DNA from 2 places in the Gottfriedia sp. NPDC058432 genome. Region 2 is predicted to be linked to the other one. Evidence: a T-box and tRNA genes for the amino acid it is inferred to sense, from the RefSeq annotation. Region 2 holds a T-box; the other holds one or more tRNA genes.

Region 1 (3,417 bases), on a different contig from region 2:
AATGATATCGTTAATTCACCAATCTCATCTTCACTATAGGCCTTTAATTTACGAGAGAAATTTCCTTTCGCCATTTCTTGGGCCTGTCTTCTTATTTCTGAGATTGGCTTCGTAATTGCTTTAGCCAATAATATCCCTAAAATGGATGTAATCGCGACTGCTATAAGTGTACCCGTTGAAAAAATACGGTTAATTAATTCCATTCTTTCATAAGTACTTTCCATTGAAGCACTCGTGTAAATCGCTGAAACAATTTCGTCACCTTCCATCACTGGGGTAACAATCGTTTTCATTCGATGACCGTTTTTAGGATCAATTAACACTTTTTCAGTTCTAGTACCTACTAAAAGTGCTCTTTTAACTAAAATATCAGTTGTCCTTTTTCCAACAATAGACCGATTACTAGAATCCGAAGTAGCAATGACTTCACTATTTTGGTTAATAACTCTTACATCTGATATCCCAATATTCTTTCCAAAGTCAGAAACTATTTTTTGAATATTAGCTTTCACCTCTGGATCGTCCAGAGTTTTCTTTTTTTCATACTCGATTTTTATATTATAAGCCAGTAGCTTAGCCCGTTCGTTTATCGCAACTGTAAAACTATTTACAAGTTGCTTTTCAAGTTCTCTCGAAAAATAAACGCTAATAATTTGCATAGCTACCAATATGAGTAAAATATAAACAAGTACAAATTTAAATACAATTGATTTAAATAAACCAACTTTATTGTAAGCTGCCATTAATCTTGCTCCGGATCACGCAGGTAATATCCTACTCCTCTTCTTGTTACAATGAAAAGTGGATAACTTGGATTGTCCTCAATTTTTTCACGAAGTCTTCGAATTGTTACATCAACAGTTCGTACATCTCCAAAATAATCATAGCCCCAAACAGTTTGAAGTAAATGTTCTCTCGTCATAACCTGTCCGATATGCTTCGCTAAATAATACAGTAATTCAAACTCGCGGTGAGTTAATTCGATCTTCTCGCCACGTTTTGTTACGATATAAGCGTTTGGATTGATAACAAGCGAACCAATAATAACTTCAACTGACTCCTCTTTTTCAGATGTAGCTCCAGTTTGATGTCTACGTAAATTTGCTTTTACTCTAGCAAGCAACTCACGTGTACTAAATGGTTTTGTTACGTAGTCATCTGCTCCCATTTCTAGACCTAGTACTTTATCTAATTCAGAATCTTTTGCTGTAATCATAATGATTGGCATTTCATGATTCTTTCTAATTTCTCTACAAACTTCTAAACCATCTCTAATTGGCAACATAATATCTAATAAAACTAAATCAGGAAGAAACTCGTCTACTTTTTGTAATGCTTCCTCTCCATCATACGCGCAAACAATTTCAAAACCTTCTTTTTCTAAATTAAACTTCAATATATCAGCAATTGGTTTTTCATCATCGACTATTAATATTTTTTTATTCATTCCCCGCACTCCTTTTCTAGTCAGTTTTCGCTGCCATCAATTCTATACATATCTTTTGCAATTTAACATTAAATTAGGCAACAAATAAACTTTTCATAGCAATTTCGTTTTGTGGACTATCTCTCTAAATATAATACGACTGCGATCATACGTGTTATTCTTTTTATCTATAAACACTAGATTTTTGAAAAAAACCTCTAGCTTGTTGCTAGAGGTCTACTCCACTTACTTCTATTTTAAATTAAGTAGGTTTTTTTGTAAAATCGAACTGTTTTATTCAAACTAGAATTTATTTTCTATAAGGTTGATATAAAATAAAAAACTACTGTATATACAGTAGTTTTTATGATGGCTCGGGACGGAATCGAACCGCCGACACGAGGATTTTCAGTCCTCTGCTCTACCGACTGAGCTACCGAGCCATTATATGGCGGTCCCGACCGGGATCGAACCGGCGATCTCCTGCGTGACAGGCAGGCATGTTAACCGCTACACCACGGGACCAAGATAAGTTTTATAAAAAAGGATGACCCGTACGGGACTCGAACCCGTGTTACCGCCGTGAAAGGGCGGTGTCTTAACCGCTTGACCAACGGGCCACATTAATTTAAGAAAAGATGAGCCATGAAGGATTCGAACCTTCGACCCTCTGATTAAAAGTCAGATGCTCTACCTACTGAGCTAATGGCTCATAAAATGATTAACTTCATAAACTATGTACTAGTTATGACGACAAGACTTATCTTATCATACTTTCTAATAAGTTTGCAATAGTTTTTTAAAAAAAATAATAAAAGCCCCTAAGTTTTTATTTAAGGGCTTTTTATTATATTAAGCTCCGTAAACGTTACGTACGATATTTGTTTGGTTACGGTCTGGACCTACAGAGAATACAGATAATGGAATACCTACTAATTGAGATACACGTTCTACATAGTGTCTTGCATTAACTGGTAGTTCATTAAGCGTTTTTACTCCTGTAATATCTTCTGTCCAACCTGGAAGTTCTTCATAAACTGGCTCACATTCTGCAAGTTGTTTTAAGCTAGCAGGGAACTCAGTAATTGTTTCTCCACGGAATTTATAAGCAACGCAAATTTTAACAGTCTCTAGTCCTGTTAATACGTCAATTGAGTTAAGTGATAAATCAGTAATACCGCTAACGCGACGAGCGTGGCGAACTACTACACTATCAAACCAACCAACACGTCTTGGTCTTCCAGTAGTTGTACCGTACTCACGACCTACTTCACGAATTGTATTTCCAATTTCGTCGAAAAGCTCAGTTGGGAATGCACCTTCACCAACACGAGTAGTGTAAGCTTTACATACACCAACAACGTGATTAATTTTTGTTGGACCAACTCCAGATCCAATTGTTACTCCACCTGCAACTGGGTTAGAAGAAGTAACGAATGGGTATGTACCTTGGTCGATATCTAACATTACACCTTGTGCGCCTTCAAATAATACGCGCTTTCCACCATCAATTGCATCATTTAATACAACAGAAGTATCACACACATATTTTTTAATTTGTTGTCCGAACTCATAATATTCTTCAAAAATGTCATCAATATTTAATGAATTTGAATCATACATTTTTTCAAATAAATTATTTTTCTCTTCAAGATTACGTTTTAATTTTTCGTAAAACTCTTCTTTATCTAAAAGGTCTGCCATACGGATCCCCACACGTGCAGCTTTATCCATATAAGCTGGTCCAATACCTTTTTTAGTAGTACCAATCTTATTATCACCTTTACGCTCTTCTTCTAACTCATCTTGTTTTAAATGATAAGGTAAGATAACATGAGCACGGTTACTAATACGTAAGTTGTCAGTTGAAACACCTTTATCATGTAAGTATGCTAGCTCTTGAACTAAAGCTTTAGGATCTACAACCATACCATTTCCAACAACACAAATTTTATCTGAGAAGAAAATACCTGATGGAATTAAATGAAGTT
Region 2 (3,417 bases):
TTAAGTATTCTACCTGTGCCTTCAAGTAATCTCTTTCTTCTTCAATTGAATCAAACTTAGTTTTTGGGCGTCCATTGAAAGGATGATAACTACTTGATTTTCCCCTTTGATCGTCAAATAACTCACCATTTCTATACTTTTTTACCCAATTTTTAAGCTGAGTTGAGCTACGCAAACCAAATTCCTGTGAGATTGTAACGTAACTTCCATAGCCATCTTCATATTGCTTCACAGCTTTTAGTTTTAGTTCAGTTGAATAATGATTAAATTTTGTTCCCTTTAATGGCATAAGAAAATCCCCCAATAGTAGACTGCCCATCCATTTTATCAGATGGGCTTTTTTACGTGTCTACTATAAGGGGATAATATCATAGGTTAGTCCTTTTTTATGTTTTAACAGATTAGATTACTGACTTACTCCATTTTCTAGTACTGAGAGTAGTTCATGCTTTTGATCTTCAGTAGCGTGACTCCAAAAAACTTCGAGAAGTACACCTAGACCTGGTAATACTTTTTCCTCACCACTTTGAATAGCATCTACAATTGTTGCTTCTAATTGATCACTTTTATTACCTGAAATATTGTGAAGAACTGCACCGCGAATATTAAAATTCATTTTGAATTCTCCTTTCATATTAAGCTTTATGTAGTATTTGTAAACGGAAACGATTTTATGTATGATAAACGATATGATATACGATGAAAGGTAAAGGAAACTTATGAAACAAATTGATTCCATACAAAATAATTCTGTAAAGGCTTGGAAAAAACTACATACAAAAAAAGGAAGAGATAAAGCTAAACAATTTATCGTAGAAGGTTTTCATTTAGTGGAGGAGGCAATTAAGCATGATGCACCCATTCTTCATTTATTAATCAGTGAAGAGATTGACTTACCTTCTAATTTTTCAACAGGGTCATTTGATATTACGTATATATCAAAAGAGGTTAGCAAAGAATTAAGCGAAACAGAAACATCTCAAGGGATTTTTGCAATTATTGAATTTTCTTTTGTAAGAATTGATTTTGAGAAAGTGTCAAAATTATTATTAATTGATGAAGTTCAAGATCCTGGGAATGTTGGAACAATGATTCGTACTGCGGATGCTGCTGGTTTTGATGGGGTTATTTTAGGCTCAGGTACAAGCGATCTATATAATGCTAAAACAATTCGATCCACTCAAGGTTCATTATTCCATTTACCAATATTACGTGGTGATTTAGTTGACGCAATTTCTAATTTAAAAGATAAAGGAATAACTGTTTACGGAACATCTCTTCAAAATGCAAAACCATTTAATGAAGTAAACGTTACAAATCGTTTTGCCATTATTGTAGGAAATGAAGGCAAAGGTGTGAATTCAACATTACTTTCATTAACTGATGAAAATCTATATATACCTATTTATGGTAAAGCCGAATCATTAAACGTTGGTATTGCAGCAGGGATTCTAATGTATAGTCTGTGAGAAATAGAAAATGTTAGAAGCCATTTGAGCTTTTTAGGTCAGTAAAAATGATTCAAATGATTTAGTAAATAATTATGTTGAGCAGTTGCATTAATTGAAAAAAATCAATATAATTAATTAAGAAAAATTTAATACATAAAAAGCTTTGACAGAGAGTAGTAAATTTGAATCTCTATTTTAGGGAAAAGGTGCCGTAGACTGTAAGCACTTTTATAGTAGACCAAATTGAATTCACCTCTTGAGCTAGCGCCGGGACCATTTTTAAATGTAAAGGCGACTCGGTCTATCTAAGTAGATCGTTATATGAATGAAGTGAGCAGTTAGTTTTTTGTAAATAATAACTGTTAATTAGGGTGGTACCGCGATCAATCCTCGTCCCTTTTTTGGGAGCGAGGTTTTTTTATGTTTAAATTTATGAATTTGAATAGGAGGATTATTCATGCAAGAGCGTTTAGTTTCTTTACAAGCAGAAGCGATTAAGCAAATAGAAGAAGCAAAAGATTTAAAAGCATTAAATGAAATAAGAATTGCCTATCTAGGGAAAAAAGGTCCGATTACTGAAGCAATGAAAGCAATGAAGGATTTATCTCCTGAAGAGCGCCCAAAAATGGGAGCAGTTGCTAATGAAGTACGTGCGGCAATCCAAGAAAAACTTGAAGCAAAGCAAGGTGTATTAGAACAAAATGCAATTAATGAGAAATTAGAAAGTGAATCAATTGACGTAACACTTCCAGGAAGACCAGTTCATGCAGGTGGAGCTCATCCATTAAGAGCGGTTATTCAAGAAATTGAAGATTTATTTATTGGAATGGGATATGAAATCGCAGAAGGTCCAGAAGTAGAAAAGGACTATTATAATTTCGAAGCCTTAAATTTACCAAAAGGTCATCCAGCTCGTGATATGCAGGATTCATTCTATATTTCTGAAGAAACATTAATGAGAACTCATACTTCACCTGTTCAAGCTAGAACAATGGAAGCAAACGCGGAAAAAGGACCAATTAAAATAATTTGTCCAGGTAAAGTTTATCGCCGTGACGATGATGATGCTACACATTCTCATCAATTCATGCAAATCGAAGGTCTTGTAATTGGTGAAAACATTTCAATGAGTGATTTAAAAGGTACTTTACAACTTTTTGCAAAAAAAATGTTTGGTGAAGATCGTGAAATTCGATTACGCCCAAGCTTCTTCCCATTCACTGAGCCTTCAGTAGAAATGGATATTTCTTGTATGAAATGTGGAGGAAAAGGCTGTAACATGTGTAAGCACACTGGATGGATTGAAATTTTAGGTGCAGGAATGGTGCATCCTAACGTACTTGAGATGGCTGGATATAATCCAAAAGAAGTTCAAGGATTTGCTTTCGGTATGGGTCCAGAACGTATTGCATTATTAAAATATGGTATTGATGATATTCGTCATTTCTATACGAACGATATAAGATTCTTAAAGCAATTCCAACAAATGTAAGGTAGGAGGGGACAAAACATGTTTGTATCAACAAAATGGTTACAAGAATACGTTGATTTAAGTGGTGTTACACCAGACGAGCTTGCAAAATTAATAACAAAAGCAGGTATTGAAGTTGAAGGTGTTAATCATCTTTCAGAAGGAATTAAAAATGTTGTAGTTGGTTATGTAATGGAACGTGAACAACATCCAGAGGCAGATAAATTATCAAAATGTACTGTTGATGTTGGAGAAGAACAACCAGTACAAATTATTTGTGGCGCACCAAATGTTGCTAAAGGTCAAAAAGTGATCGTGGCAAAGGTAGGCGCTGTTTTACCGGGGAATTTTAAAATTAAAAAAGCAAAATTACGTGGTGAAGTTTCTGAAGGAATGATTTGCTCTCTGCAAGAATTAGGAATTGAAGGCAAAGTCGTAGCAAAAGAATTCTCAAATGGAATTTTTGTTTTACCAAGTGATGCGGACGTAGGAGTA

Evidence for each region. The T-box of region 2 lies ahead of pheS (phenylalanine--tRNA ligase subunit alpha). A T-box ahead of a tRNA ligase gene usually reads a tRNA of that ligase, here a tRNA-Phe.
Region 1: it encodes a tRNA-Phe, which carries the amino acid that the T-box ahead of pheS (phenylalanine--tRNA ligase subunit alpha) is inferred to sense. The anticodon was not compared.

Annotation. Positions count from the first base shown of each region.
Region 1 is NZ_JBHXLC010000004.1:29,316-32,732, reverse strand. It holds gene walK (cell wall metabolism sensor histidine kinase WalK) at 1-743, opposite strand, end outside; gene yycF (response regulator YycF) at 743-1,447, opposite strand; tRNA gene ACFWM3_RS05970 (tRNA-Phe) at 1,797-1,869, opposite strand; tRNA gene ACFWM3_RS05965 (tRNA-Asp) at 1,876-1,951, opposite strand; tRNA gene ACFWM3_RS05960 (tRNA-Glu) at 1,975-2,046, opposite strand; tRNA gene ACFWM3_RS05955 (tRNA-Lys) at 2,066-2,138, opposite strand; gene ACFWM3_RS05950 (adenylosuccinate synthase) at 2,279-3,417, opposite strand, start outside.
Region 2 is NZ_JBHXLC010000001.1:259,359-262,775, forward strand. It holds gene ACFWM3_RS01365 (helix-turn-helix domain-containing protein) at 1-289, opposite strand, end outside; gene sspI (small acid-soluble spore protein SspI) at 407-616, opposite strand; gene ACFWM3_RS01375 (TrmH family RNA methyltransferase) at 720-1,469, shown strand; T-box leader at 1,606-1,852, shown strand; gene pheS (phenylalanine--tRNA ligase subunit alpha) at 1,909-2,943, shown strand; gene pheT (phenylalanine--tRNA ligase subunit beta) at 2,962-3,417, shown strand, end outside.